DNA from 2 places in the Stenotrophomonas sp. STEN046 genome. Region 1 is predicted to be linked to the other one. Evidence: predicted binding sites of a transcription regulator. Region 1 holds the regulator's gene; the other holds the start of a gene.
The links. The regulator FliA, encoded in region 1, starts transcription of late flagellar genes. The targets are predictions, from matches to a motif close to TAAAGTTTNNCNNNCNNNGGCCGATAA.
Positions count from the first base shown of each region.

Region 2: the regulator FliA is predicted to act here: its motif matches at 4,404-4,430, upstream of ACVOLJ_RS16705 (methyl-accepting chemotaxis protein).

Region 1 is NZ_JBRRDR010000001.1:5,336-20,487, reverse strand. Features, by position in the region: gene flhA (flagellar biosynthesis protein FlhA) at 1-37, shown strand, start outside; gene flhF (flagellar biosynthesis GTPase FlhF) at 183-1,814, shown strand; gene ACVOLJ_RS00085 (MinD/ParA family ATP-binding protein) at 1,801-2,688, shown strand; gene ACVOLJ_RS00080 (RNA polymerase sigma factor FliA) at 2,685-3,428, shown strand; gene cheY (chemotaxis response regulator CheY) at 3,486-3,878, shown strand; gene ACVOLJ_RS00070 (protein phosphatase CheZ) at 3,878-4,483, shown strand; gene ACVOLJ_RS00065 (chemotaxis protein CheA) at 4,486-6,324, shown strand; gene ACVOLJ_RS00060 (flagellar motor protein) at 6,471-7,211, shown strand; gene motD (flagellar motor protein MotD) at 7,213-8,256, shown strand; gene ACVOLJ_RS00050 (ParA family protein) at 8,261-9,043, shown strand; gene ACVOLJ_RS00045 (chemotaxis protein CheW) at 9,040-10,194, shown strand; gene ACVOLJ_RS00040 (STAS domain-containing protein) at 10,417-10,725, shown strand; gene ACVOLJ_RS00035 (response regulator) at 10,722-11,087, shown strand; gene ACVOLJ_RS00030 (chemotaxis protein CheA) at 11,133-13,109, shown strand; gene ACVOLJ_RS00025 (methyl-accepting chemotaxis protein) at 13,474-15,152, shown strand, end outside.
Region 2 is NZ_JBRRDR010000041.1:26,440-41,591, forward strand. Features, by position in the region: gene ACVOLJ_RS16680 (sensor histidine kinase) at 14-1,135, shown strand; gene ACVOLJ_RS16685 (LytR/AlgR family response regulator transcription factor) at 1,132-1,905, shown strand; gene ACVOLJ_RS16690 (MarR family winged helix-turn-helix transcriptional regulator) at 1,920-2,384, opposite strand; gene ACVOLJ_RS16695 (S41 family peptidase) at 2,434-3,345, shown strand; gene ACVOLJ_RS16700 (NAD-dependent epimerase/dehydratase family protein) at 3,445-4,362, shown strand; gene ACVOLJ_RS16705 (methyl-accepting chemotaxis protein) at 4,555-7,089, shown strand; gene ACVOLJ_RS16710 (DUF2628 domain-containing protein) at 7,185-7,571, opposite strand; gene ACVOLJ_RS16715 (hypothetical protein) at 7,788-7,958, shown strand; gene ACVOLJ_RS16720 (TonB-dependent receptor domain-containing protein) at 8,013-10,049, opposite strand; gene mdoH (glucans biosynthesis glucosyltransferase MdoH) at 10,544-12,484, shown strand; gene ACVOLJ_RS16730 (alpha/beta hydrolase) at 12,535-13,194, shown strand; gene ACVOLJ_RS16735 (sensor histidine kinase) at 13,225-14,241, shown strand; gene ACVOLJ_RS16740 (LytR/AlgR family response regulator transcription factor) at 14,246-14,980, shown strand.

The DNA of each region.
Region 1 (15,152 bases):
AGACAAGCGTCTGAAGCTGGTTGGAACGATCAGCTGACGCCGGCGTCCGATGCGCCAGAAAACAGACACCACTTACACACCGCAGCAACAGACAGATTCCAAGGGGAACCCGAACCGTGCAGACCACCGACCATCCGCGTTCTCCGACCGCCACTCCGCCGACTTCGTCCCGTGACCACAGCATGAAAATCAAACGATTCGTCGCCGCCGACATGCGCTCGGCCATGAACCTGGTGCGCAAGGAACATGGTCCTGACGCCGTGATCCTGTCCAACCGCCGGATCGAGGAAGGCATCGAGATCGTGGCCGCCGCCAACTACGATGAAAGCGCGGTGCAGCGCGCCCTTGAAGCATCGCGCCGCGAGGTGGCCCCGCCGCCGCCGCCGAAGCCGCGCACCGCCGCCGATGCGGTGATTGCCGCGGTCACCCGCCGTCGCAGCAGCAGCCCGTCACCGGAACCGGTGGCCGCTACCACCTCGGCCGTTGCGGCCCTGGCCCGCGCCGCCGTCGGCGCTACCGGCCGCACCCTGGACAGCGCCGACGAGATCGTGCCGACTCGTGGCAGCACCGGCTTCGCCGCCACCCTGGCGCGCGCCGCCGTCAATGAATCGACGCTGCCGGAACAGATCTTCGCTCCCTTCGCCGAAGCCATCGTGGCACCGCCGGCCGCGGCTCCGGCGCCGCCGGCGGCGCCAAGCAACCGCGCGCGCTTCCAGATCGATCCGCCGCTGGAAGACCCGGCCCCGGCCCCGGCCATCTCGCCGCCGCCGTTGCCGGTCGCCGCAGCACCGGTCATGTCGCACCACGAAGACGAGCCGGCACCGGTTGCCGTGCAGCCGCAGGACCTTGCACCGGCACCGCTGCCTGCGCTGGCACCGGCGCCCGCACTGACCCTGGTGGCCCAGGACGACGCCGAGATCCGCCACCTGCGCCAGGAAGTGGCCGGCATGCGCCAGGTGATCGAGCGCGAGATGAACCGCTTCACCGATGAGCGCCTGCGTGGCTGCCCGGTGCGCGCCACCGCGCTGGACCTGATGGATGAGTACGGCTTCGACGCCGGCATCGCCCGCGACGTGGCCATGCAGATTCCGCTGGAAACCGAAGCCCATCGCGGCCGCGGCCTGATGCTGGGGCTGATCTCGCGCAAGCTGCCGATTGCCCCGGTCGACCCGATGGAGGAAGGCGGGGTGATCGCCCTGGTCGGCCCCACCGGCGCCGGCAAGACCACCACCATCGCCAAGCTGGCCTCGCGCTTCGCCGAAGCCCATGCGGCCCGTGACGTGGCCCTGGTCACCACCGATACCCTGCGCATCGGCGCCCGCGAACAGTTGTACGGCTACGGCCGCCAGCTTGGCATTGCGGTGCACGAAGCCAACAGCGGCACCGACCTGGACCAGCTGCTGGAACGCCTGAAGGACTACAAGCTGGTGCTGATCGACACCGCCGGCCTGGGCCCACGCGACCGTGCACTGGCCGCCCAGCTGCAGTGGCTGCGTGCCGCCCGCCAGGTCCGCACCCTGCTGGTGCTGCCGGCCAACACCAGCTTCGGCGACATGGACGAGGTGGTGCGCCGCTTCGGCGCGGCCAACCTGCAGGGCCTGGTGCTGAGCAAGCTGGACGAGACCGGCCGCTTCGGCAACGCCCTTTCCGTAGCCGTGGACCACAAGCTGCCGATCACCTGGGTGACCGATGGCCAGGACGTTCCCGACGACCTGCACCGGGCCAGTGCGGCCAATCTTGTACTTCGCCTTGAAGATTTGCGCCGCGCGGCCGATATGCCCTGCAACCCGGAGTTGAACCATGCCGTCGCGTGAGTACGCCAAGCTGACCACCACCTTCCCGCTGACGGCGACCCGCAGCGAGCCGCTCGGCCCTGTGCGCACCATTGCCGTGACCGGCGGCAAGGGCGGCGTGGGCAAGACCAACGTGTCGGCCAACCTGGCCGTGGCGCTGGCCGGCATGGGCAAGCGCACGCTGCTGCTGGACGCCGACCTGGGCCTGGCCAACATCGACGTGATCCTGGGCCTGAACCCGACCAATACCCTGGCTGACCTGGTCGCCGGCCGCTGCAGCCTGGACGATGTGATCATCGAAGGCCCCAACGGCGTGCTGGTGGTGCCGGCCGCATCCGGCCGCCGGCACATGGCCGAGCTGGCCCCGGCCGAGCACGTGGGCCTGGTCAACGTGTTCTCCGAGCTGGAACGCGAGCTGGACATCATGGTGGTGGACACCGCAGCCGGCATCAACGATGGCGTGCTGACCTTCTGCCAGGCCGCGCAGGACACCGTGGTGGTGGTCTGCGATGAGCCGGCCTCGATCACCGATGCCTACGCACTGATCAAGGTGCTGTCGCGCGAACGTGGCGTGGACCGCATCCAGGTGGTGGCCAACATGGTGCGCGACCCCAACGAAGGCCGCGTGCTGTACGAGAAGCTGACCCGGGTCTGCGAGAAGTTCCTGGCCGATGTCTCGCTGAACTACCTGGGCTGCGTGCCGCAGGACGATTGGCTGCGCCTGTCGGTGCAGCGCCAGCAGCCGGTGGTGAAGGCCTACCCGTCCAGCCCGTCGGCGCTGGCGATCACCGAGATCGCCCGCCGGACCGCACGCTGGCAGGCACCGACCGAACCGCGCGGTGGCGTCGAATTCTTCCTCGAGCGCATCATCAAGCAGCGTGGGGTGGCCGCATGAAAGGCGCCGCTCAATACAGGGAAGTCCAGCGCACTGCGGCCAATGAAGTCATTGCCCAGCACTCGGACCTGGTGCGGCGCATCGCCCATCACCTGGCCGCCCGCCTGCCGGCGAGCGTGGAAGTGGATGACCTGATCCAGGCCGGCATGATGGGCCTGATCGAGGCCTCGCGCAGCTACGACGCCGACCAGGGTGCATCGTTTGAAACCTACGCCTCGATCCGCATCCGTGGCTCGATGATCGATGAGATCCGCCGCGGCGACTGGGTGCCGCGTTCGGTGCACCGCCGCGCCCGCGACGCCGCCGCCACCATCCGCCGCCTGGAACAGAGTACCGGCCGTGCCGCCAGCGCCACCGAAGTGGCCGCTGCAATGGAAATGCCGCTGCCCGAATACCTGCGGCTGATGGAGGACGCCTCGCGCGGCCAGGTGCTGAGCCTGGAATCACGCATCGAAGACCAGGGCGAACTGGACACCATCGCCCAGGGCGGGCCGACCCCGCAGCAGGTGCTGGAGCGCGGTGAATTCGGCCGCGAACTGGGCAATGCCATCGGCCTGCTGCCCGAGCGCGAACAGCTGGTGCTTTCGCTCTACTACGAGCAGGAACTGAACCTGAAAGAGATCGGCGCGGTGCTCGGGGTGAGCGAGTCACGCGTCTGCCAGATCCACGGCCAGGCCGTGCTGCGCCTGCGCGGCCGCCTGAAGGTCTTCGAAGCCGCCGATGCCGGCCTTGAACAATGAACATGATCGGGGCGGCCGACGCCGGCCCCGAGAGCTGATCAACAAAGGAACTCTGCTTTGAACAAGAACATGCGCATCCTGATCGTCGACGACTTCTCGACCATGCGTCGTATCGTCAAGAACCTGCTGGGCGATCTGGGCTTCACCAATACCGCTGAAGCCGAGGACGGGCATGCCGCGCTGTCGTTGCTGCAGAGCCAGCCGTTCGACTTCGTGGTCACCGACTGGAACATGCCGGTGATGACCGGCATCGAGCTGCTGAAGGCGATCCGTGCCGATGCCAAGCTGAAGACCCTGCCGGTGCTGATGGTCACGGCCGAAGCCAAGCGCGAGCAGATCATCGAAGCGGCGCAGAACGGCGTGAACGGGTACATCATCAAGCCGTTCACCGCGCAGACGCTGGAAGAGAAGCTGGGCAAGATCTTCGAACGCCTGGCGGCCAGCGCCTGATGGACACTACGGTCGACAAGAGCGCCCTCGCCCTGCGCCTGCAGGAAGCCCTGGATGCACTGGAATCGGGCGACGAAGCCGCCTGGCGCCAGCGCATCGATGGCCTGGTGGCATTGCGCACGCAGCCGATGATGAGCGGCCTTTCGCGGCTGGCGCGCGAACTGGGGCAGGCGCTGGGTGAACTGCCGACCGTGCCTGATGAAGCCGGCGAGCTGGATGACGCCTGCGCGCGCCTGGACCACGTGGTGGCCATGACCGAGCAGGCCACCCACCGCACCCTGGACCTGGCCGAAGAGTGCCGCAACCTGACCGAGCAGCTGCGTGCCGATGGCCTGCAGCCGGGCCAGGACGCGCAGCTCGACCGCATCCGCCACAACCTTACCGAGATCGCCCTGACCCAGAGCTACCAGGACCTGACCGGCCAGATCATCCGTCGCGTGGTCGGCATCGTCCGTCGCGTGCACGAAGGCTTTGGCGCGCTCGGCCTGCCGCCGGAACAGCATCGCACCGACCCGGAACTTGCCGGGCCGGCACTGAAGGGACTTGACCGCCACGCGGTCTCGCAGAACGACGCCGACGACCTGTTGTCGGATCTGGGGCTGTAAGCATGGGCGCGGTAGCCGACGACATCACTGCCGATTTCATCATCGAGGCCCAGGAAATCCTGGATCGCCTGGGCGAACAGCTGGTGTCGCTGGAACAGGCACCGCAGGACAACGAACAGCTCAACGCGGTGTTCCGTGGCTACCACACGCTGAAAGGCGGCGCGGGCTTCCTGGGCATCACCGCGATGGTCGAGCTGTGCCACGCCGCCGAGGAAGCTCTGGGCGCCGCACGGGCCGGCCAGGCCGTGCTGCAGGCACATCACTTCGATGCCGCCCAGCAATCGCTGGACTACCTGCAGTCGATGCTCGATGCGGTGTCCTCCGGTACCGAACCGGGCTTTGCACCGCCCGAGCTGGTCGCACAGTTCGATGTGCACGGTGGCGCTGCCACCGCAGCGTCGGCCGTGGCCACGCCGGCAGGCGCCGGCGGCGACCTGATCACCGATGATGAGTTCGAGGCACTGCTGGACCAGCTGCACGGCGGCAAGGCCCCGACCACCATCGCAGCGACGGCGAAGAAAGCCGACGACATGATCAGCGAGGACGAGTTCGAAGCCCTGCTCGACCAGCTGCATGGCGGCGCCGTGCCGGGCGCGCAACCGATCGCTGCTGCCGTTGCTGCTCCGGCAGCGCGTCCGGCGCCGGCAGCGCTGCCGGCACCGGCGGCCAGCAAGCCGGCAGCCAACAAGCCGGTTGCCGAAGCCGAACACACCGTGCGCGTGGACACCAAGCGCCTGGATGCCATCGTCAACCTGATCGGCGAACTGGTGCTGTCACGAAACCGGCTGAAGACCCTGCGTACACGCCTGCGTGACGAAGAGCTGGATCGTGCCGTGTCCACTCTGGACATCGCCACCGCACGGCTGCAATCGGCGGTGATGCGCACGCGCATGCAGCCGGTCGGCAAGGTGTTCTCGCGCTTCCCCAAGGTGGCCCGCGATGTCGCGCGCTCGCTGAAGAAGGAAGTGGACCTTGAGCTGATCGGCGCCGAGACCGAGCTGGACCGCAACTTGGTCGAAGCGCTGGCCGATCCGCTGGTGCACCTGGTGCGCAACGCCATCGATCACGGCGTGGAAATGCCCGACCTGCGCGAAGCGCAGGGCAAGCCGCGGATGGGCCACGTGCGCCTGTCGGCGCAGCAGGAAGGCGACTACGTCAGCATCGAGGTGCAGGACGACGGCGCCGGCATCGATCCGGAAAAGCTGCGCGCCAAGGCACGCGAGAAGGGCCTGATCGACCCGGAAGCCGCCGCCCGCCTGAGCAGCGAGGAATGCCTGCACCTGGTGTTCCTGCCTGGCTTCTCGACCAAGCAGCAGGTCACCGACATTTCCGGCCGTGGCGTCGGCATGGACGTGGTGCAGTCGCGCATCCGCGAACTCAGCGGGCAGATCCAGATCCAGTCGGAACTGGGCCGTGGCAGCCGCTTCATGATCCGCGTGCCGTTGACGCTGGCGATCCTGCCGACCCTGCTGGTACAGGCCGGCGAGGATGTCTACGCGCTGCCGCTGGCGCGCGTGATGGAAGTACTGCATGCGCCGCGTACCTCGCTGGGCTGGTTCGACGGTCGCGCCGTACTCGATCGCCGCTCGCACACCCTGCCGCTGGTCGACCTGCGGCAATGGCTGGATGTGACGCCCGCCGCCTCGCCGCTGCTGACCATCGTCGTACTGCAGGCCGGCGAAACCCGCTTCGGCCTGGTGGTGGACCAGGTGCGCGGCCGCGAGGAAGTGGTCATCAAACCACTGCCCAAGGCATTGCGCGGCCTGCGCGGTTATGCCGGTGCAACCTTGATCGGCGATGGTCGCATGGCGCTGATCCTGGATGTGGACGGGTTGCGCTGAACCCCACCGGGCACGACCCGGCGCAACCGGAAACGGCCCCGCAGGGTAGCGCCGGGCCATGCCCGGCGACCCGAAAACTGTGACTACCGTCTGTACACAACCTCCCGGTGTCTCAAGTCCCATTCACACAAGCCGATACCGGACCCATGGATAGACTCAGCCTCATTGGACTTTTCCTCGCCCTGGCCTCACTGGTCGGCGGCAGCATCCTCAAGGGCGCCGGCCTGGCGTCGTTGTGGTCGCCTGCGGCGTTTGTAATCGTCATCGTCGGTACCATCGCCGCCATCCTGCTGCACACCTCGCCGGCCGTGTTCAAGCACGCCTTCAAGATCGTGCGCTGGGTGGTGCGCCCGCCGCACAGCGACCGCCGCGAACTGATCCAGCAGATCGTGGAGTGGAGCAACATCGCCCGCCGCCAGGGCCTGCTGGGCCTGGAAGCACAGGTGGAAGCGCAGCAGGACCCGTTCCTGCGCAAGGGCCTGCAGCTGCTGGTGGACGGCGTCGAACCGGAATCGATCCGGCACATGCTGGAAATCGAACTGGGCAGCCAGGAGCACCAGGACCAGGCCGGGGCCAAGGTGTTCGAGGCGATGGGCATCTACGCACCCACGCTGGGCATCATCGGCGCCGTGCTCGGCCTGATCGCGGTGATGAAGAACCTCGCCGACCCGAGCAAGCTCGGCCACGGCATCGCTGCCGCGTTCACCGCCACCATCTACGGCATCGCCTCGGCCAACCTGCTGTTCCTGCCGATCGCCGCCAAGCTCAAGAGTGTGATCTCGCACAACACCCGCGACCGCGAGATGGTCATCGAAGGCCTGATCTCGATCGCCCAGGGCGAGAACCCGCGCAACATCGAAACCAACCTCTCCGGCTTCCTGCACTGACATGGCCCGCCGCAAGCACCACGAAGAGCACGCCAACCACGAAGCATGGGCCATTCCCTATGCCGACCTGATGACGCTGCTGCTCGCCTTCTTCGTGGTCATGTACGCGATCTCCTCGGTCAACGAGGGCAAGTACCGGATCATGGCCGATGCCCTCACCGATGCCTTCGGCGGCGCACCGCGCACCATCAACCCGGTGCAGGTCGGCAACAAGCAGGTGCAGGGTGGCGGCTGGGACAGCCCGTCGGTGATCAAGTCCGGCACCAAGATCGGCCCGTCGGCGCCGGCGCCTTCGCACGACCCCACCCTGCTGCCGTCGATGGCCTCGCAGATGCGCATGCCGGTGTCGGTGCACAACCAGGAACAGATCGCGCGCGCCGAGCGCCAGCTCAACAGCATCGCCGACCGCCTGACCGCCGCGCTGGCGCCACTGATCGACCGCGGCATGATCAGCGTGCGCCGCACCGAACTGTGGATCGAGGTCGAAATCAACAGCGACATCCTGTTCCCCACCGGCTCGGCCGCGCTCGATGTACATGCGCGTGACACCCTGGCCAGCCTGGCCGGCGTGCTGCGCGATGTGCCCAACAGCGTGCGCGTGGAAGGCCACACCGACAACATCCCGATCGCCACCGCCACCTTCCCTTCCAACTGGGAACTGTCGGCCGGCCGCGCCGCCAGCGTGGTCCATCTGTTCGCCGACCAGGGCGTGCAGCCCTCGCGACTGGCCATGGTCGGCTACGGCCAGTTCCGCCCGCGCGAGGAAAACGACAGCGCGCAGGGTCGCAACCGCAACCGCCGGGTGATGGTCATCATCCTGGCCGACACCAGCCATTCGGTCGATCCGCTGGGCGAGCGCCTGAATGCCGCCACCGGTGCCGCCACAGGCAACGACGCCGGCAACCCCAGCCGCGCGCCGACGCAAGCCTCGGCGGCATCGCCGGCACGTACCACCCCCACACCCCCCATCGCACCGGTGCAGTTGCCGCCGGTGCCGGCTGGCAGCCGCGTCGGCGCCGCCGTTCCCCCGGCAATGAAGGAGTAATCCGATGCGCATCTGGGCAGTCGCCAACCAGAAGGGCGGAGTCGGCAAGACCACCACCACCCTCGCCCTCGGTCGCGGCCTGGCCGCGCTCGGCCACCGCGTGCTGCTGATCGATCTCGATCCGCACGCCTCGCTCACCCGCGCCTTCGGCGTGCCGATCGAACCGGCACCGGCCGGCGTGCTGGAACTGTTCGGCGCGCCACCGGCCGACCTGGCCACGCTCAGCCATGCCAGCAACATTTCCGGGCTGGACTACGTGTGCGCGCAGGCCTCGCTGGCCACGCTGGAACGGCGCAGCGCCAACCAGCCCGGTCTCGGCCTGGCACTGCAGAACGCGATGGCGCGCCACCAGGGCCAGCACGACTACATCCTGCTGGACTGTGCGCCCACCCTCGGGCTGCTGATGATCAATGCACTTGCCGCCGCTGATCGCCTGATCATTCCCACCCAGGCCGAGCCGCTGGCCCTGCACGGGCTGGATGGCATGGTCCGCACCGGCGAAATGGTCGAGCGCTCGCGCCGTCGCCCGCTGCCGATCTCGATCCTGCCCACCCTGTTCGACCGCCGCACCCGCACCGGCAACGAGTCGCTGCGCGCGATGCAGGACCGTCACGCCAGCCGGGTCTGGGAAGACGCCATCCCGATCGATACGCGCATCAGCAATGCCGCCGGCCTGACCCTGCCGAGCATCGGCGAGGACTACCCGGGCCGGGGCCTGGCTGCGTACCGGCGTGCACTGAACTGGATCCTCGGCGAAGACGCACGTGCGCTGGAGCAGGCTGCATGAACACCACCGGCCTGCTGGACGACTATCTGGACCAGCTGCTTGGCGACGCCATCGCCGCAGCACCGGCCATCGAACAGGAACCGGTCGCTGCCTCTGGTAGCGCCGGGCCATGCCCGGCGGACGCAGCACCCGAATCCGAACGCGAACCCACCTGGGACGATCTCCCGGCCGAGGTCGTCTACGAAACCGGCGCAGTCGCTGCCACCCCGGCCAGCGACGACGCCGCACTCGAAGCCGCCTTCGACGCGGCCACCGGTCGCGCCGGGCCATGCCCGGCGGACACAGCACCCGAATCCGAGCGCGAACCCACCTGGGACGATCTCCCGGCCGAGGTCGTCTACGAAACCGATGTGGTCGCTCCCGTCGCGGCCGCCCCTGCGGCGCCGGAACCGACCTGGGACGACCTGCCGGACGAGGTCATCTACGAAACCGACGCGGCCGACAGCCTGGCGCACACCGACAGCCCCGGGCTGCAGGCAGCCTTCCAGGCCGCCGCCGACGGTGAGGAGGTTCCTGCGATCGCCACTCCCGCCGCAGCCGTCGCCCCCGCACGCCCCGCCCCCGCGCCGATGGCCGCGATGGCCCCGATGTCACGCGCGCCCGTGGCACCGCCGCCGCGCGTGGCCGTCGACGCACCGGCCAGCAATCGCCCCGGCACCTGGCAGGAACTGCAGGCACAGGCACATCAGCCTGCCAGCAGCCCGCACCCGCAGAACCGCCGCGCCGGTGAGCGCGCCTCGCGCTGGTTGCGCCTGCGCTGCGGTACCCAGGCCTACGCCCTGGAGCTGCTGAAGGTGCAGGAAGTGGTGCTGCCGGTTCCGCTGCTGCCACTGCGCGGCACTGCCCCGGAAATGCTCGGCATCATGAACCTGCGCGGCCAGGTGGTGCCGGTGATGGACCTGGGCCTGCACCTGGGCGCCGCCTCGGCCGAGGACGATGCCCAGACCCGTATCGTGGTACTGGAAGAGAACGGCGAGACCCTGGGCCTGCGCGTGTCGGCGGTGGAAGACGTCGCCAACCTCACCGATTCGCAGATAGAGCCGCCCGATACCGCCCGCATCTGCCAGATCTCCAACGAACTGTTCCGCGGCGTTGCCCGCATCAGCCAACGCCCGATGATCCTGCTCGACGCCAGTCACCTGCTGGGCTGAGCAGGAAACGGCAGGGCGTCGGCGCTCCGCGCCGATTCCAAACCGTCCGTCAACCCCCGGCAGCAACGGCCACCGGGCAGTGGGGACGGCAGCTGCTGATTCGCAGAATCGGCTCCTTCCGTCCCCGAAAAGCCCCGCTTCGGCGCTCCGCGCCGATTCCTCCCCTAAAGAACCCCCCGCCGGTGCCGTTATGAATGTCGGAACCGTTTGTCCGGAGCAACGATGAGCACTGTCGAACTGGGTGAGGATCTCGGCATCGAGAGCAGCACCGAGCTCAAGAACCGCCTTTCGCCACTTGTGGCGGAAGCAGCCGAACTGACCCTGGATGCAAGCCAGGTCGGTCGCATCCATACCGCGAGCATGCAGGTGCTGTGTGCCTTCGTGCAGGCCCGCCGCGAGGCAGGCCTGGGCACCGGCTTCCACGGTTGCACTGCAACCTTCCGTGACGCTGCACGCCTGTTGGGCGTCACCCAGGCCCTGGGCCTGGACGTACCCCATGACAACCTGAAATCTGTGGAGAACGCTGCATGAGCGCACGTATCTTGGTGGTGGACGATTCGGCGTCGATGCGCCAGATGGTTTCCTTCGCCCTCACCTCGGCCGGTTTTGCCGTCGAAGAAGCTGAAGACGGCGCGGTCGCGCTCGGTCGTGCCAAGGGCCAGCGCTTCAATGCGGTGGTGACCGACGTCAACATGCCGAACATGGACGGCATCGCGCTGATCCGCGAACTGCGCCAGCTGCCCGACTACAAGTTCACGCCGATGCTGATGCTGACCACCGAGTCGGCCGCGGACAAGAAGTCCGAAGGCAAGGCCGCCGGTGCCACCGGCTGGCTGGTGAAGCCGTTCAATCCCGAACAGCTGGTCGCCACCGTGCAGAAAGTGCTGGGCTGATCGCCCCGCACTGCTCCCCCTCTTCGCTTCCGGATCGCCACTGCCATGAGCATGGACCTGCAACGCTTCCACGCCACCTTCTTCGAGGAGAGCCGCGAAGGCCTCGACGCCATGGAGGCCGGCCTGCTGGCCCTGGAATCGGGGCAACAGGACGCGGAGATCATCAACTCGGTGTTCCGCGCCGCCCATTCCATCAAAGGCGGCGCCGGCACCTTCGGCTTCGATGCCATCGCCGGCCTGACCCACGTGCTGGAGACGCTGCTGGATGAGCTGCGCGCCGGCAAGCGCGCACTGGAAGGCAACGCGGTCGACGCGATGCTGTCCTCGGTGGACGTGCTGCGCGCCCTGCTGCGCGAGGCCGAGCACGGCCAGGTCGCCGACCCTGCCGCCGTTGCGGCGGTGAAGGCACGCCTGGAAGCGGTGCTCTCCGGCCAGGCCGCCGCGACCCCGGCGCCTGCAGCGGCCAAGGTCGATGACACCCCGGAAGCGTGGCAGATCGGCTTCACCCCGGCGCCGTCGCTGTTCATGAGCGGCAACGACCCGCTGCGCATCATCCGCGAGCTGGAACACCTGGGCTCGCTGCAGGTGGCAGCACGCATCGACCGCCTGCCCGGTTTCGCCCAGCTGGACCCGCTGGAAGCCCATCTGGCATGGGACCTCGGCCTGGTCGGCAAGGTGCCGCGCAGCAAGATCGAAGACACCTTCGCCTGGGTGCTGGACGACTGCGAACTGGACATCCGTCCGGCCGCGCCGCCGAGCCTTGCCACCCAGGCGCCGGTTGCGGCCGCCGCAGCGCCGGCTCCTGCAGCCGCTGCCGCGCCCGCTGCCAGCAGCGGCGCCAGCCAGGAGGCGGAAACCTCCATCCGCGTCAGCGTCGACAAGGTCGATGCACTGATCAACCTGGTCGGTGAACTGGTCATCACCCAGGCCATGCTCAAGCAGGTTTCGCATGCGCTGGATCCGGTGCATGCCGAGAGCCTGTTCGCCGGCCTGGATCTGCTGGAACGCAACACCCGCGATCTGCAGGAGGCTGTCATCGGCGTGCGCATGCTGCCGGTGGACGCCGTGTTCCGCCGCTTCCCGCGCCTGGTCCGCGACCTGTCCGGCCGCCTCGGCAAGCACGTGCGCCTGCGCACCATCGGCGAAGGCACCGAGCTGGACAAGGGCCTGATCGAGAAGATCGCCGATCCGCTGGTGCACCTGGTGCGCAACTCCATCGACCACGGCCTGGAAATGCCGGACGTGCGTCGCGATGCAGGCAAGGACGAGACCGGCACCATCACCCTGGCGGCCTCGCACCAGGGCGGCCACATCGTCATCGAAGTCAGCGACGACGGCCGTGGCCTGAACCGCGAAAAGATCCTCGCCAAGGCCCATGAGCGGGGCCTGGCGGTGCCGGACAACCCGACCGATTCGCAGGTCTGGGACCTGATCTTCCAGCCTGGCTTCTCCACCGCCGATGCCGTCACCGATCTGTCCGGCCGCGGCGTGGGCATGGACGTGGTCCGCCGCAACATCCAGGCGCTGGGTGGCGAGGTGCAGATTGAAAGCGGCTTGGGCACCGGCACCCGCACGCTGATCCGCCTGCCACTGACCTTGGCCATCCTCGACGGCATGACCGTGGCGGTGGCCGGTGAAACCCTGATCCTGCCGTTGGCCTACGTGCTTGAGGCACTGCAGCCGCAGGCCGAGGACATCCGCAGCATGGCCGGCGAAGGCCGCGTACTGCGCGTGCGTGGCGAGTACCTGCCGATCCTGTCGCTCAGCGAGTACTACGGCTATGGCCAGCGCGAACCCGGCAGCGAATCGCTGGTGGTGGTGGTCGAAGGGGATGGCCAGAAGATCGCGCTGGAAGTGGACGAACTGGTCGGCCAGCAGCAGGTTGTGGTGAAGAACATCGAGAACAACTACCGTCGCATCGGTGGCGTGTCCGGTGCCACCATCCTCGGCGATGGCCGCGTCGCACTGATCGTCGACATCGGCGGCCTGGTGCGCTCGCTGCGGATGCCGCAGGCCGCCTGAACCGGCCGGCATTGCCGTCAACGACCGCCGCCCTCCGGGGCGGCGGTTTTCGTTTGCACGCCAACACAAGCGCAGCGCCGCCGCCTGCCCGACGGTACGGCACGCAGGATGCGTGACCTCCATCGCAGGCGCAGTTTCCACTGCAACCATCGATCAACGCGAAAGCCCCTACGCCGCAAGGCTTTCGGGCGTTCTGCCCTACGCTGGCGAATGTGACATCCGTCCATAAAGTACGGCGCAGCTGCGCCGCTATCTCGGATTGACGGCAGTCACCGAACCCCCACCGGGCCGACCGTTCCCTCCTGCAACGACCTTTTGCCCGCGGCGTCGCCGCCGGCATTCTGCCCACCTTGGAGCACCCTGCATGAAGTGGTTCCACGATCTGCCCATCGCCCGCAAGCTGGCTGTGGGATTCACCCTGACCACCCTGATGACCGTCGTACTGGGCGCCTTCGCCCTGGTCCGCCTGTCCGAGGCCAACGCGCAGCTGAGCGCGATGGCCGCCAACGATATTCCGTCGGTGCAGTATCTCGGCGAAGTGCGTTCGCAGCTGGGTGAATTCCGCACCTACGAACTGGCCCAGCTGAGCATGCTGGACCAGCCGGAAAAGGTGGCCGACTACAACAAGCGCATGAACGACACCGCCACCGTCGTCCGCGAACAGCTGGCGGCCTATGCCAAGCTGCCGGCCGGGGCCAAGGAACGCGAGCTCTACCAGGCCGTGCAGACCGACATCGACGGCTACTTCGCCGCCAATGCCAAGCTGCGCGAAGCCGCCACCGCCGGTGACGGCGTGGTTGCACGGCAGATTTCCGACGACCAGTCGCGTCCGCTGCGCCGCAAGGCATTCGAAGACCTCAAGGCACTGGGCGCTTACAGCAGCTCGCTGATGCAGGGCAAGATCGACGATGCCAATGCCACCCATCGCAACAGCATGCTGGCGATCATCGCCGCCATCGTGTTGCTGGTGGTGGTTGCCGCAACGCTGGCCGTGGTCATTTCGCGCGCGGTGGTCGGTCCGCTGGGCAAGGCCGTGCAGGCCATCCAGGCCGTCGCCCGCGGCGACCTGAGCGTCACCACCCAGAGCACCGGCAAGGATGAAGCCGGCCGCATGCTGGCCGCCACCGCCGAAATGACCGCGATGCTGCGTCGCTTCTCCGAGCAGACCCAGCTGATGGCGCAGATGCATGCCGGCCCGGATATCAGCCATCGCATTCCCGAAGATTTCCCGGGCGTGTACGGCCAGCTGGCCGGCGGCATCAACACGGTCATCTTCGAACACCTCGATTCGATCCGTGATGCCATCGATGTGCTCAACCAGTACGCCACCGGCAACCTCGCACCCGACGCGCGCCGCCTGCCGGGCAGCCGCGCGATCCTGCACGAGTCGATGGATGCGGCCAAGGCCAGCCTGCTGGCCATCAACACGCAGATCCAGCAGTTGGCCTCGGCTGCTGCCGCCGGTGATTTCAGCCAGCGCGGCGACGCGCAGCGCTTCGATCACGATTTCCGCGTGATGATCGAGCAGCTCAACAGCATGATGCAGGTGGCAGATGGCAACCTCGGCCAGCTCTCGCAGCTGCTGCAGGCGATCGCCGCAGGCGACCTCACCGCACGCATGGACGGCCAGTTCCACGGCGTGTTCGCCCGCATGCGCGACGATGCCAACACCACCGTCGCCCAGCTGACCCAGATCGTCAGCCAGATCCAGGCCAGCACCTCCAGCATCACCCTGGCCGCCGGTGAAATCGCATCGGGCAACAGCGACCTGTCGCGCCGCACCGAACAGCAGGCCGCCAACCTGGAAGAAACCGCCGCCTCGATGGAGGAGCTCACCTCCACCGTGCGCCAGAACGCCGAACACGCCCGCCAGGCCAACCAGCTCGCCATCGGCGCGCACGGTGTGGCCTCGCAGGGCGGTGAAGTGGTCGGCCAGGTGGTCAGCACCATGTCCGCCATCGAAGCCTCGTCGAAGAAGATCGCCGAGATCATCTCGGTCATCGACGGCATCGCGTTCCAGACCAACATCCTGGCACTCAATGC
Region 2 (15,152 bases), on a different contig from region 1:
TTCGGATGCTCCGATGAAGATCCGCCTTGGCAGCACCCATATCGATGTGTTCCGTTATCTGCTGCTGTGGCTGGCGGTGGCCGTGGCCTTCACCCTGCAACGGGTGCTGACCCACAGCCTGACGGGTGCCAGTTTTCCCTTCGAGGACTACCTGCGCTGGGCATTGATCCAGTGGTTCACCTGGGCCGCACTGGCACCGCTGGTGTTCCGTCTGGGCGAGCGCTATCCACTGCAGCCGCAGCGCAGGCTGGGGGGGCTGGGCATGCAGCTGCTTGCAAGTTTCGCCGTCACCCTGCTGGCAATGGTGCTGGGCGCAATGGTTTCCACCGTGTTCGAACCGAGCGGCTTCGGTGAACAGTTTTGGTACTTCATCGCCCAGCATTTCGCCATCGGCCTGCTGACCTACTGGGCGCTGTTTGCGATCCAGCAGGCGCTGCACTTCCAGCAGGAAAAGACCCGGCGCGAGGTGGAAGCGGGCCGTCTGGCAACCGAGCTGGCGCAGTCGCGGCTGCTGGCGCTGAAATCGCAGTTGCAGCCGCATTTCCTGTTCAACACGCTGCACGCCATCGTCACCCTGCTGGATGAGGACAAAGCCGGCGCCGAAGACATGCTGCTACGCCTGAGCGAACTGCTGCGCGCCTTCCTTGAGGACTACGACGGCCAGGAAATCACCCTGCGCCAGGAGCTGGACCTGATCGAGCTGTACCTGGGTATCCAGCGCACGCGCTTCAAGGATCGCCTGCAGAGCCGCATCTACGTGGCGCCGGAACTGCTGGATGGTGCCGTGCCGAGCCTGATCCTGCAGCCGCTGGTGGAGAACGCATTGCGTCACGGCATCGGCCGCAACGTCGGGCAGGACATTCTGGAGATCGAAGCGCGGCGCGACGGTGATGTGCTGTGTATCGAGGTGCGCAACCACAACAGTACGTTGCAGCAGCCCGGTGCATCCGGTGGTCACGGCATCGGCCTGTCCAATACCCGCCTGCGCCTGCGCGAGCTGTATGGAGACGCGGCCGAAGTCCGGCTGGAACTGCTGTGGCCGCAGGGCGTGGCCTGCCGGGTGCGGCTGCCGTTCCGCGCGCTGGAGGATGCCGATGAGGCACCCGAATTCGTCGCGCACGGCGGCATGCCATGAAGCTCAGCGTGCTGGTGGTGGACGACGAGCCGATCGCGCGCCGCGCGGTGCTGCGCCTGTTGCAGGGTGATCCTGACATCGACAGCGTGGCCGAATGTGGCGACGGTGTGTCGGCGGTGGCGGCGATACGCGCGCAGTCACCGGACCTGGTTTTTCTGGATGTGCAGATGCCCGGTATCACCGGTCTGGATGTACTGGCCACCATCGGCGCGGCCCGCATGCCGGCCACGGTATTCGTTACGGCCTACGAGCACTATGCGGTGCGTGCCTTCGAATCGAATGCGGTGGATTACCTGGTCAAGCCGTTCAGTCGCGAGCGCTTTGCGGCCACCCTGCAGCGGGCCAAGACGCGGCTGGCACAGGCCGCCGGAGCGGCCGACAACAGCCGTCTTCTGCAAGCACTGGATGTGCTGCGCAAGCGCGAAGACTACCTGCAGCGGATCGCCGTGCGCGACGGTGAAGCGGTGCTGCTGCTGCCGGTGGAGGACATCCTCTGGGTGCGCGCCAACCGCAACACCGTGCTGCTGCACCTGGCCGATCGGGTGCACGAACTGCGGGAAACCATGAACAGCCTGGCCGAGCGACTTGACCCGCGTCACTTTGCACGCGTGCACCGCTCGGCGATCGTCAACATCGCACGGGTCAAGACCCTGCATCCCTGGTTCAATGGCCACCACGTGCTGACCCTGGACAATGGCCAGCAGCTGCGGATGAGCCGCTACCAGCACGACGCTTTCCTGCGTCTGGTGTCGGCCCGCAGCGACGGCTGATCGTTGCGTCCCCCTCAGCCGCCGCGCGCCTGCTGCAGGCGCTGCGCGAACGGGCGTTGCTGCAGTGCCTGCAGCGCTTGCCTCAGCACCGGTGCCAACGGCTGCCCCAGGTCGGCGTCGAGACTCCGTGCGGCCGCCGCCGTCGCCTGCCACTGCGCCTGCAGCGCCGGCAACGCCTGCTCGGCACGCTCACTCAATTGCAGGATCCGCTCGCGGCCATCCTCGCCGCTGCCAGCCAGCAGCCAGCCCTCGCGCACCATCGTCGCCACGGTCTGGCTCAGTGCGGAATGGCTCAAGCCACAGGCCTCGGCCAGATCCTTGATCCGGCAGGGCCCCTGCGCCATCAACGTGCGCAGCACCGGGGTATAACGCGGCCGGTAGTCCAGTTGCAGACCGCGATAGGCCTGTTCGACGGCGGGATCGAGCTGGTCGAGCAGGGCGCGCAGCAGGGTGCCGAGGGTCGCATGTTGGAGATCCATGCGGGCGATGATATATAAGTGCTTATATATCTACAAGACGAGGGCAGTCATGGCGGTTTCCTGGCTATGGGGGGCAGTGCTGGCGGCGGCATGCCCGGCGCAGCAGCCGGTACTGCAGGCGGCTGCAGAGGCCGTTCGCACGCAGTACCTGGATGTGGCTGAGGGCGCGCGCATCGCCGATGCGGTGCAGTCCTGGTCACAGCAACGGCGCTATGCCGACAGCTGCAGCACGCCTTCGGCCTTCGCCGCGCGCCTCAACCAGGACCTGGGGGTGTTCGATGGCCACTTCCACGTCGAGCACGTGGAGGCGTCCGCCGGACAGGAAGACTGGTTGATGGCCTGGCGCAATGATGCGCGCAGCAACGGCGCCGGCGTGCGCGAGGTGCGGGTGCTGGAGGGCAACATCGGTTACCTGCGCCTGAGCACCTTCTATCCGTTGCAGCTGACACGGCAGAAGCTGGCGGCAGCGTTCACCCTGCTCGATGACACGGCGGGGCTGGTGCTGGACCTGCGCCAGAACGGCGGCGGCGATGATGGCAGCGCGGATCTGCTGGTGCGCGCCTTCCTGGACCCCAGGATCACCTCGGTGCAGCAACTCGAGCAGCGCGGTACGCGCACGCCGGTGCTGCTGCCTCCCCCGGGCCTGCCGGCCTACACGCAGCCGCTGGTGGTACTGGTGGACCGCCGCACCGGTTCGGCTGCGGAGTTCGTCGCCTATTCGCTGCAGGCGCTCGGTCGCGCCCGCGTGGTAGGCAGCCGCAGCGGCGGTGCAGCCCACATGTTCGGCGATCCGGTGCCACTGCCGGGCGGCTATCAGATCAGCATTCCTGATCGGCGGCCGCTGAACCTGACCACCGGAGGCAACTGGGAACGCAGTGGTGTCATTCCGGATGTGGCGGGAGGCGATGATCCGTTGTTCGTCGCCCGCCAGTTGTTGGCAACGCCACGTCCGTCACGTTGAACCCGGGATTGCGGCCGATTCCTATCGCCGTCGCCACGTTGCATGCCTAGAATCGAAGCATCCCGGTAGCTCCCGGGCGTTGTCGAGTGAATGGATTCAATGAAGATTCTGTTGACCGGAAGTTCCGGGCGGATCGGCCGTGCCATCTTCGGCGCGCTGGCGGCCGATCATGAAGTGCTGGGCCTGGACCGCAGCCCGTTCGCCACCACCCGCATCATTGCCGATGTGACCAACCGCCAGGCGCTGCAGCGCGCGGTACAGGGTGTGGATGCGGTGATCCACACCGCTGCGCTGCATGCGCCGCACGTGGACCTGGTACCCGACGCGGTGTTCCAGCAGATCAACGTGGATGCCACTGCGAACCTGCTGCAGCTGGCACGCGAGGCCGGCGTGAAGCGTTTCGTGCTGACCAGTACCACCGCGCTGTATGGCCACGCCGTGGTATCGGGTGGCTGCCGCTGGATCGACGAGGACACCGAGCCGCTGCCGCGCACCATCTATCACCGCACCAAGCTGCAGGCCGAAGCGCTGGCCGAGGGCGCTGCCTGCGATGCGTTCCAGGTGCGCGTGCTGCGCATGGCGCGCTGCTTTCCCGAAGCGCCGGAGCGGATGGCCATGTTCCGCCTGCACCGGGGCATCGACGCACGCGACGTGGCCAGCGCGCACGCCGCGCTGGTGGACGACGTCGGCCCGGCGTTCCAGCGCTTCATCGCCTGCGCACCGACGCCGTTCCAGCGCAGCGACTGCCTGCAGCTGGCCGCCGACCCACGCCAGGTGCTGGCCCGGCGTGCGCCGCAGCTGCTGGCCGAGTTCGAACGCCGCGGCTGGCCGCTGCCGCTCAGCATCGATCGGGTCTACGACAGCAGCCGGATGCGGCAGACGCTGGGCTGGCAACCGCGCTTCGGCCCGGAAGGCGTGCTGCAGCAGTACGCGGCCGGCAGCATCGAAGTGCTGCCGCGTACGCCGTGGATCGGTGAGCGTGTGTTCGAGCGTGCCGTGGTGCCCGATACGGAGTGATCGGCAGCTGAGCCGGTTCAGTTTTGTGCGGGTTCCGCGCCTCAACCTCGTCCGGCAGCGGCCGCTAACCCGGTGCGCGCCTTTTCCGTGCCGGCTTCCGAACCGGTGGGACAGGCGGCCCGCGCGACGGATCGCGCATCTGCGCGGTGCCGTCGTGGCGCCGGTCGACCTGAACTGCCTGCGGATCCTGCCATGTCTTCTTCCCGTTCCGTCGCTGCCCGCCGCCCCGGCAGCATCGCCCATAAGCTGATGCTGGGCACCGCACTGATCGCCTTGCTGTGCTTTGGTGCCACTGCGTTCCTGATCTACCACCAGGCCAGTTCGGCGCTGGTGTCATCCTCGCGGCAGACCATGGCCAGCGAAGCCCGCGCCGAAGCGCGCCAGGTGGCTGCCGATCTGGGCACCGCCTTCGCCAGCAACGATGCGATGGTGGAAACCGTGCTGGCCCAGCGCGCCCGTGGCGACGCCCCGGATCGCGCCGCCCTGGCCAACGTCATCGGCCAGCAGCTGCATGCGCATCCGGAATGGCTGGGCAAGAGCACCATGTGGGAGGCCGATGCCTTTGACGGCAAGGACGCCGCGTTCGTCGACACCGAAGCGCACGACGCCACCGGCCGCTACATGAGCTACTGGGCCTGGCAGGACGGCAAGCCGCAGCAGTCGCCGATGACCGATTACACCGACACGGCCAGCGGGTCGGGCAACTGGTACATGCAGCCCAGCCGCGACAAGCTGCCGATGGTCAGCGAGCCCTACGCCTACGATATCGGCGGGCAGCAGGTGCTGATGAGCACGCTGAGCACGCCGATCGTGGAAAACGGCACGTTCCTGGGCGTGTTCACCGTGGACTTCTCGCTGGCTGCGCTGCAGAAGCATCTGGCCACGCTGAAGCCGATGGGGGCCGGGCGCGTTGAGCTGCTCTCGCCCAAGGGCGTGGTGCTGGCCTCGGCCGACGCCGCCGAGATCGGCAAGCCGCGCACCGATGCGGCCACTGTCGGCATGCTGGCGCAGATCGCGGCGGACCGGACATTCGAAGCCTTTGAACCCGACGCGGCAGGCAATGTGCGCCTGTATGTGCCGTTGCAGGTGGGCGATGCCCCGCAGCGTTTCGCACTGGGTGTGGTGGTGCCGCACGCAGTGATCGTGGCCCAGGCCCGCGAACTGCTGTGGATCATCCTGCTGGTGGGCGTGGTGGCCGCACTGGTGCTCAGTGGTGGCGTTTACCTGCTGCTGCAGCGGCTGGCGGTGCGACCGTTGGCGCAGGCGGTGCGTATCGCCGGCGACGTGGCGGCTGGCAAGCTGGATACGGCAATGCCCGCGCTGGGCAACGACGAAGTGGGCCGCCTGCTGGAGGCCATGCAGGGTATGCGCGGACAGCTGCAGGCGGTGATGCTGGCGCAGGCGGAGATGGCGCGGCGCCATGATGCCGGCGAGATCAGCTACCGCATGGATGCCTCGGTGTTCCCGGGCGAGTATGGGCGGATGGTGGCCGACAGCAACCAGCTGGTGGCCGGCAGTACGGCGGTCACCCAGCGCCTGGTCGAGGTCATGCAGCGTTATGCGGTGGGTGACCTCAGCGTGGACATGGAAGCGCTGCCGGGCGAAAAGGCCGTGTTCACCGCCGCCATGGCGACCACCAAGACCAACCTGGCGGCCATCAACGAGCAGATCCAGCAGCTGGCCGCCGCGGCCGCCGCAGGTGACTTCGCCGTGCGCGGCGATGCGCAGCGCTTCGAACATGATTTCCGCCGCATGGTGGAAACGCTCAACACCATGATGCAGGTCAGCGATCACAACCTGGCGGCCCTGTCGACGCTGCTGCGGGCCATCGCCGCCGGTGACCTGAGCACGCGCATGCACGGTGATTTCCACGGCGTGTTTGCGGTGATGCGTGATGATGCCAACAGCACCGTGCAGCAGTTGACCCAGATCGTCGGCCAGATCCAGCAATCGGCATCCAGCATCCGCCTGGCGGCCGGTGAAATCGCCTCGGGCAACAGCGATCTGTCGCGCCGCACCGAGCAGCAGGCCGCCAACCTGGAAGAAACCGCCGCATCGATGGAGGAGCTCACCTCCACCGTGCGCCAGAACGCCGATCATGCCCTGCAGGCCAACAAGCTGGCGGCATCGGCTGCAGGCGTGGCCAGCGAGGGCGGGCAGGTGGTCAGCCAGGTGGTGCAGACCATGGAGCAGATCGAGACCTCCTCGCAGCGTATTGCCGAGATCATCTCGGTGATCGATGGCATCGCCTTCCAGACCAACATCCTGGCGCTGAACGCAGCCGTGGAAGCGGCGCGTGCGGGCGAGCAGGGCCGTGGGTTTGCCGTGGTTGCCAGCGAAGTACGCGCGCTGGCACAGCGCTCGGCGGCAGCGGCCAAGGAGATCAAGGAACTGATCGACGCGTCGGTCGGCCATGTCGGTGCCGGTGCGCAGCTGGTGCATGGTGCCGGGCGCACGATGCAGGAAATCGTCGGCCAGGTCGGCCGGGTCAACGAGATCATGGCCGAAATTTCGGCGGCCTCGCGCGAACAGTCGGCCGGCATCGAGCAGGTCAACCAGACCGTGGTGCAGATGGACGAGACCACCCAGCAGAACGCGGCACTGGTGGAAGAAGCAACGGCCGCCGCGCGGGCGATGGAAGAGCAGGCCGAGCAGCTGGCGATCGCGGTGTCGCGTTTCCGCCTGCAGGCCGAGTCAACGGCGCCGGCGGCATTGCGCGCGGCCTGAGCCACGCTGCAAATGACGACGCCCGGCCAGGGCCGGGCGTCGATGCAACGGGCAACCGCTGGTACTGCCGGGCAATGCCCGGCAGCCAGGCAGGCTTAGAACATGCCTTCGAAGGGGTTCCAGCTGGTGTTGCCCTTCACCTGTTCCAGGTAATAGGCGTAGTTGGTGCTGGAGGCCACCAGGAAGTTCATGGCAATGAACAGCGCGCGGGCGACGATGTCCGGCAGGAACATGGTGACCACGACCAGCGCGATGTTGATGCCGATCACCACCAGGGCCTTGCGCCACATGCCCAGGATGAACAGGTAGATCGCGCCGAAGAAGAAGGCGAAGAAGTTGAGGTTGATCTTCAGGCGGTCGCCGAAGGACAGCGCCTTCCAGGCCTGCTTGAAACCCGGCTCCTTGGGGGCGCCGTGCTGCTGGAAGAAATTGAAGCGGAACTGCCACTTGGGGCTGAAACGGGAAAGGTCGACGGCGTTCATGTAGGTAGGGACGTCCCTGTGGGAAAACGTTTACATGATAAATGTGCCGCATTCAGCCTTCCAGTCCCGACCGTCAAAAATGTGACGGATCTACGGACAGGGGCTTGCGTCCGGGCGTCGCACGTCACCCACCCGTCTTCTTTTTAGGATAGGGTGCGCAGTCCGCCGCCGCCCCACGCGCTTTACGGGCAACGGCGGAATGTCCATGGAGGTTGCATGACCACACCAGCTACACCGGAAAACGCACCCGGACCGGTGCTCCTGCCAACACCCGAAGTGGTGCAGGCACAACAACTGCTCGCCCGCCAGCAACTGGCGGTGGCGATGGACCGTGCACGCAAGGCGGCCAGCCGCGATGCCGCGCCGGCCGTGCTGGAAAACGACTGAACCCGACGGTCCCACGATCGCGCTGGCCGGTCGCCAGCGCGATCGCAGTGCGCGTCAGAAGCGTGCGGTCATGCTGAGGAAGTAGCTGCGCCCGGCCACGAAGTAGTCGGTGGAGCCCTCGGCGTACAGCTTCTTGTCGGCCAGGTTGCTGACACCGCCGCGCAGGGTCAGCACCTCGTTGACGTTCCAGGCAGCGGTCAGGTCATACAGCGTGTATGCCTTCAGGAAGGTGTTGACCATGCCGGTCTGCTTGCCGGTGTACTGCGCCGACAGGCTGCTGGAAAACACCGTGTTCGGCGTCCAGTCCAGCGACGAATAGCCGGAGAATTCCGGTGTGTCGATCAGGTTGCGGCCGGTGGTCAGGTTCTTGGCCTCCTTCATCCAGGTGGCCGAGGTGCGCCAGCGCCAGTGATCACCGAAGCGGAAGTTGAGGTTGCCTTCCATGCCGCTGGTGCGCGCGCGCTGCACGTTGCTCATGCGCGTCCACCAGTAACCGTTGAAGAAGCCGAGTGCTTCGTACTCGATCTTGTTCTTGAAGTCGGTATGGAAGTAGGTCAGCCCGGCATCGACCAGATCATTGTCGAAGCTGACGCCGATCTCGCGGTTGGTGCTGGTTTCCGGGGCCAGGTCGGGGTTGCCGGCCATGTAGCAGCCGCCGCGGGTGTAGCCCAGCGGGATCAGCGAGGTGCAGCCGCGGCCGCCGGACTGGGTCGCCGCGCTGGGCGAGTTCTCGGTCAGGCTGGGGGCGCGGAAGCCCTTGGATACACCGCCACGGATCGTCCACTGCTCGCCCGGGTGCCAGACCAGGTAGGCGCGCGGACTGACATGGCTGCCGAACTGCTCATGGTGGTCCAGGCGGGCACCCAGGGTCAGGGCCAGCGTGCTGTGCAGCTTCAGCTCGTCCTCCACGAACAGGGCCCAGGTATCCACTTCCAGGCTGGAACCGACCACCGGCTTGCCAGCGTAGTCGATCGGTGCCTGGCCGATGGTGTCGGTGTTGGTCAGCTCCTGGCGCTTCCACTGGCCGCCCACCGCGAACTGGTGGTCAACGCCCAGGGTGAACGGCGTGCTCAGGCTGCCCTCGATGATGGTATCGGTGGCTTCGGAACGGCCGGTGGCACCGATATCGTTCTTGTACTCGGTCCAGTACGCGCTCAACTTGGAGGTACCGAAGTCCCACTTGCCATCGTGGTTCAACGCCAGCGAACTGCGCTTGAGCTCGCTGGCGCCCCACGCGCCCTCGTCCTGGTTTTCCAGTGCCTTGGCGATGAAGGCCTGCTGCACGCCGTGGCCGGCTTCCAGCGAAACCTCCTGCGCCTCGCTCAGCTTCCAGTTCAGCAGTGCATCGACGTTGCGGTCCTTCTCGCCGGCGTAGGCGTTGCCATACACCCCGCCGTTGTCGCGGTCAGAGTCGCGGCGCATGCTGTTGGCGCCGATGCGCAGGCCGAAGCGTTCGCCCAGCGGGCCGGAGAACGTCGCGCCGATCTGCTGGGTATCACCGCGCTTGCCATCCTGCGGGCGGGTGTAGCTGTGGGTGGCGCTGCCGTTCCAGGTATCGCCGATGCGCTTGGTGATGATGTTGATCACACCGCCCATCGCGTCCGAGCCGTACAGCGAAGACATCGGGCCGCGCACCACTTCAATGCGCTCGATCTGGTCCGGGGCGATCCAGTTCAGGTCCTGCCGGCCCAGGTCGGGGCGGTAGTTGGTCGAGGCCGAACTGCCCATGCGCTTGCCGTCCACCAGCACCAGCGTGTAGTTGGACGGCATGCCGCGCAGCTTGATCTTGGACTGCTCGCCGCTGGCGCTGAGCCCGCCGGTAACACCGGGAATGCGGCTGAGCAGGGCAGCCAGGTCGTGCACCGGCTGGCGTTCGATGTCTTCGCGGCTGATCACGCTGATGCTGGCCGGGGCATCCTTGATCCACTGCTGGTTGCCCGAGGCGGTAACCACCACGGTGTCCAGGTCCTTGGTCGAGGCATCGGCGCTGGCTTCAGCGGCAGCGAGGGCGGGCAGTGCCAGCAGGCAGGCGGTGGCCAGGGCACTGGCCAGGCGGGTGCGCGACAGGCGCGCGGAACGGAGAGGGGACATGACGGCTTCCAAGGGAGAGGAGAGACCCGGGGGAAGCAGCAGGCGCACGCAGACAGCAGGCAGCCCCCCCTTCCCTGGGTCGTCGGGCGCGCGGACGGTCCGGCGCAGCTGGGTGGGTCCGCAGCGCTGCGCGCGTTGACCTGCCTGGTTAACGGAATGATAACCGTTCTCGTTTGTTACGATCCAGTACTTCCTGCGATCAAGCGACATCCGCCACGCCCGTGACGCGGTTCGCCTGCTGATTGCTGAATGGGGACAATTCCCGGCGTAGACCTTCGCACCCGGCTTACATTCAGCCCCATAGACTGAGCCGCATTTTTCGATTCCGCCCCGTTGGAGATCGTGTGGGTTCCGGTAGTGACAGACATCGACTGCGCGGCATGACGCCGTGGCAGACAGGACAAGTGCGGACGCCGGGAATGCGTGCCAGGAACCTTGGCGCATGCAGCCCGGCCCGGATGGCCGGTCCTGCGGCCTGCGCGGAATAGGCGGCCATGGGGAATCAAACCATCGACGCGGACCCGACCGACGCGGGACCGGCTGCGACCGGTCCTGACGCGGGCTGGGCCCTGCTACCGGCCGAATCACCGCTGGTGATGCCGGAACAGACGTTGCGCGAAGGCCGCCTGAAGGTGCGCCGCCATCGCACCTCGCCGCGCATGATCGGCCTGCGCCGCCTGTACATCCTGGGGGGCACCGTGGCGATGACCGCCGTGGCCACCCGCATGATGTGGCGGGTGCTGTCCGGCAATGGCATCAGCGTGCTGGAAGCCTGCCTGCTGGTGCTGTTCGTCGGCCTGTTCGCCTGGATCGCGCTGTCCTTTGCCAGTGCCGTGGCCGGCTTCCTGACGGCCGTGTTCGACCGTGGCTACCGTCTGGGCATCGACCCGGACAAGCCGCTGCCCACCGTGCACAGCCGCACCGCGCTGCTGATGCCCACCTACAACGAAGACCCGCGGCGGCTGCTGGCCGGCCTGCGCGCGATCTACGAGTCGGTGGCCGCCACCGGGCAACTGCAGCGCTTCGATTTCTTCGTGCTCAGCGACACCCGGCGGGAAGACATCGCCCGCGCCGAAGAGCAGGTGTTCGCCGAACTGCGCGAGCTGGTGCCCGATGGGCGGGCGCGGCTGTTCTACCGCAGGCGTGGCGACAACAGCGCACGCAAGGCCGGCAACATCGCCGACTGGGTACGCCGCTTCGGTGGCGCCTACCCGCAGATGCTGATCCTGGATGCCGACAGCCTGATGACCGGCGACAGCATCGTGCGCCTGGTGGCCGGCATGGAGCACAACGCCGACGTCGGCCTGATCCAGACCCTGCCATCGGTGATTGGCGGCCGCACCCTGTTCTCGCGCATGCAGCAGTTCGGCGGGCGCGTCTACGGGCCGGTGATCGCCCGTGGCGTGGCCTGGTGGCATGGTGCCGAAAGCAACTACTGGGGGCACAACGCGATCATCCGCACCCGGGCCTTCGCCGACCACGCCGGCCTGCCGGAACTGCCGGGGCGCAAGCCGTTCGGCGGCCACGTGCTGAGCCATGATTTCGTGGAAGCGGCGCTGATGCGCCGCGGTGGCTGGGCCGCGCACATGGTGCCGTACCTGGGGGGCAGCTACGAAGAAGGCCCGCCGACCCTGACCGATCTGCTGGTGCGTGACCGCCGCTGGTGCCAGGGCAACCTGCAGCACGGCAAGGTGGTCGGCAGCCGTGGCCTGCACTGGATCAGCCGCGTGCACATGCTGATCGGCATCGGCCACTACTTCACCGCCCCGATGTGGGCAATGCTGATGCTGATCGGCATCGCCATTCCGCTGTTCCAGGAAGGCATCGATTTCAACGCGCTGCTGCATCTGTCGCCCAGCGTGTATTGGCGCGCACAGGACGAAGAGCAGGTGGTGCGCCTGTTCGCCGCCACCATGGCCGTACTGCTGATGCCCAAGGTGCTGGGCTACCTTGCGATGCTGCTCGACCCGGTCGAACGCCGCGGTTGCGGTGGCGCCGTGCGCGCATTTCTGTCGATGCTGGTGGAAACGGTGCTGGCCGCGCTGATGGCACCGGTGGTGATGTACGTGCAGTCGCGCGGCGTGGCCGAGGTGCTGTCCGGCCGCGATTCGGGCTGGGATGCGCAGCAGCGCGACGACGGTGGCATCTCCTGGATGGCCCTGTTGCGCGGCTACGGCGGCCTGGGCGTGTTTGGTGCCTTCATGGGGCTGCTGGCGTGGGCGGTGTCGCCGTCGCTGGCGGCCTGGATGGCGCCGGTGGTGATCGGCATGGTGCTGGCGGTGCCGGTGGTGGCGCTGACCTCGCTGCGTGGGCCGGGCGCCTTCCTGCATCGCCTTGGCCTGCTCGATATCCCCGAAGAGAACATCCCGCCGCCGGTGCTGGTGCGTGCTGCGCAGCTGCGCCGGGAAGCGGCCGAGCAGCCGCCGATGTACTGATTGCGGCGTGCCAGCGGCATAATGCGGCTCGAACGTACAGGAGCCGCAACATGTTGCAAACGGTGGAACAGGAGACCGGCGCCTCGCCGCAGTGGTCGGTGATCTGGCTGCACGGGCTGGGCGCCGACGGCCATGACTTCGCGCCGATCGTGCCCGAACTGGTGCGCCCGCACTGGCCGGCGCTGCGCTTCGTCTTCCCGCACGCACCGGTGCGGCCGATCACGATCAACAACGGCGTACCGATGCGCGGCTGGTACGACATCGTCGGCATGGACTTCCGCTCGCGCGCCGACATGGCCGGCGTGCAGGAGTCGGTCGCACAGCTGGATGCATTGATCGCACGCGAGATCGAACGCGGTGTCGCCGCCGAGCAGATCTTCCTGGCGGGCTTCTCGCAGGGCGGGGCGGTGATCCTCAGCGCGGCACTGGCGCGTACTGCGCCGCTGGCGGGCCTGATCGCACTGTCCACCTACCTGCCCGACGCCGAGCGCGCCACCCGCGTTGACGGTGCCGTGCAGGTGCCGGTGTTCATGGCCCACGGCAGCGGCGACCCGGTGATTCCGCAGGCCGTGGCCGCACACAGTGCCGAGGTGCTGCGCAACCTGGGCCTGGATGTGCAGTGGCAGAGCTACCCGATGGCCCACCAGGTCTGTGCCGAGGAGATCCAGGCACTGGGTGACTGGTTGCAGGCGCGGCTGGGCACCGCCTGAGCCATGACTGCAGGCACCGCCACCCCGTGGATGCCGGAACTGTGCCGCCTGCCACGGTTGGCGGCGATGTTTGGCCTGGCCGAACTGGTGGTGGTGGTGCTGGCGTTGGCACCCGATGGCAGCCGTCACTGGACCGTGGGCGAACTGGCATCGGCCAGCGGCTTCGCGCTGTGGCTGGCGCTGGCTGTCACCGCCAGCCTGTGCCTGCTGCGGCGGGCACTGTCGACGCTGCCGCAGGCGCTTGGCGCCCTGGCCGCGGTGGGCCTTGCTGCGCTGATCGCGGTGCTGTGTGCCGGCATCATCCATGCCTTGTATGCGGTGCTGGGTGACAACTTCGCACGCGGCATCGGCTTCTGGCGGTTCACCCTGGGCAGTGCCGCCACCACGGCGCTGATCACCGCGTTGGCGCTGCGCTACTTCTACGTAAGCGATCGCTGGGCGGCACAGGTGCAGGCCAATGCGCGTGCGCAGGCCGACGCCCTGCAGGCGCGCATCCGCCCGCATTTCCTGTTCAACAGCATGAACCTGATCGCCAGCCTGCTGCATCGCGATCCAGCGGTGGCCGAGCGCGCCGTGCTCGACCTGTCCGATCTGTTCCGCGCTGCATTGGGTGCAGGCGAAGGCGATTCCACCCTGCGCGACGAATGCGAACTGGCCGAGCGCTACCTGTCCATTGAATCGCTGCGCCTGGGCGAGCGCCTGCAGGTGCGCTGGCAGCGTGACGAGCCGCTGCCGTGGGGCCTGCCGATGCCGCGCCTGGTGCTGCAGCCGCTGGTGGAAAACGCGGTGCTGCACGGCATCTCGCGGCTGCCCGAAGGCGGCATCATCGAACTGCAGCTGGCCTGCGTGGGCAATGAGCTGCTGATCCGGGTGCGCAATCCCGCGCCGGACCCGCAGGTGCCCGGGCTTGCCCTGGCGCAGGGCGCCGGCCATGCACAGCACAGCATCGGCCATCGCCTGGCCTGGCGCTTCGGTCGTGCCGCACGGATGACGGCTGGCTGGAGCGAGGGCTACTATGCCTGCCAGGTGACGGTGCCGATCCAGTGAGGGAATGATCGTGAGGGTAGTCATCGCCGATGACGAACCGTTGGCGCGCGAGCGCCTGCGCAGCCTGCTGGCCGCGCAGGACGGCGTGGACGTGGTGGCCGAGGCCGGCAACGGCGAGCAGGCCCTGCATGCCTGCGCCGAGCTGCAGCCGGATCTGGTCCTGCTGGACATCGCCATGCCCGGCCTGGATGGACTGGAGGCCGCGCGCCACCTGGCCAGCTTCGAGCCGCGCCCGGCGGTGGTGTTCTGCACCGCCTACGATGCACATGCGCTGTCCGCGTTCGAGGCGGCGGCCATCGACTATCTGATGAAGCCGGTACGCGCCGAACGCCTGGCCGCTGCCATTGCGCGTGCGCGCACCTTCCTGGCCGGCCGTGATGGCCAACCGCAGCACACCGGCGGCCAGGCCCGCAGCATGCTGTGCGCGCGGTTGCGCGGCAGCCTGCGCCTGATTCCGCTGGATGACATCCACTACCTGCAGGCCGAGGAAAAGTACGTGGTGGTGCACCACGCACGCGGCGAAGACCTGATCGAGGAATCGCTGAAATCGCTGGAGGAAGAATTCGCCAGCCGCTTCGTGCGCATCCATCGCAACTGCCTGGTGGCGCGGCACGAGCTGGTGGAGCTGCGACGGGGCACGGGTGGCCAGGTGCAGGCGGTACTGCGGCATGGCAAGCAGCCGCTGGAAGTCAGTCGTCGGTGCGTGGCGACGCTGAAGCAGGAACTGCGGCATTTGTAGGTTCCGCGCGGCCTGCGGCCGCTACTGCTGACGAGCAACGCCTGAAGCAACAGCAACAGCAACAGCGGGTCATGGCTCGGTGTTTCTACGTGCTGGGTTGGGCCGGGGGGGGGGGGGGGGGGGGGCGCGCGCCGGCCGCGGGCCGCCCCCGGGGGGGGGGGGGGGGGGGGGG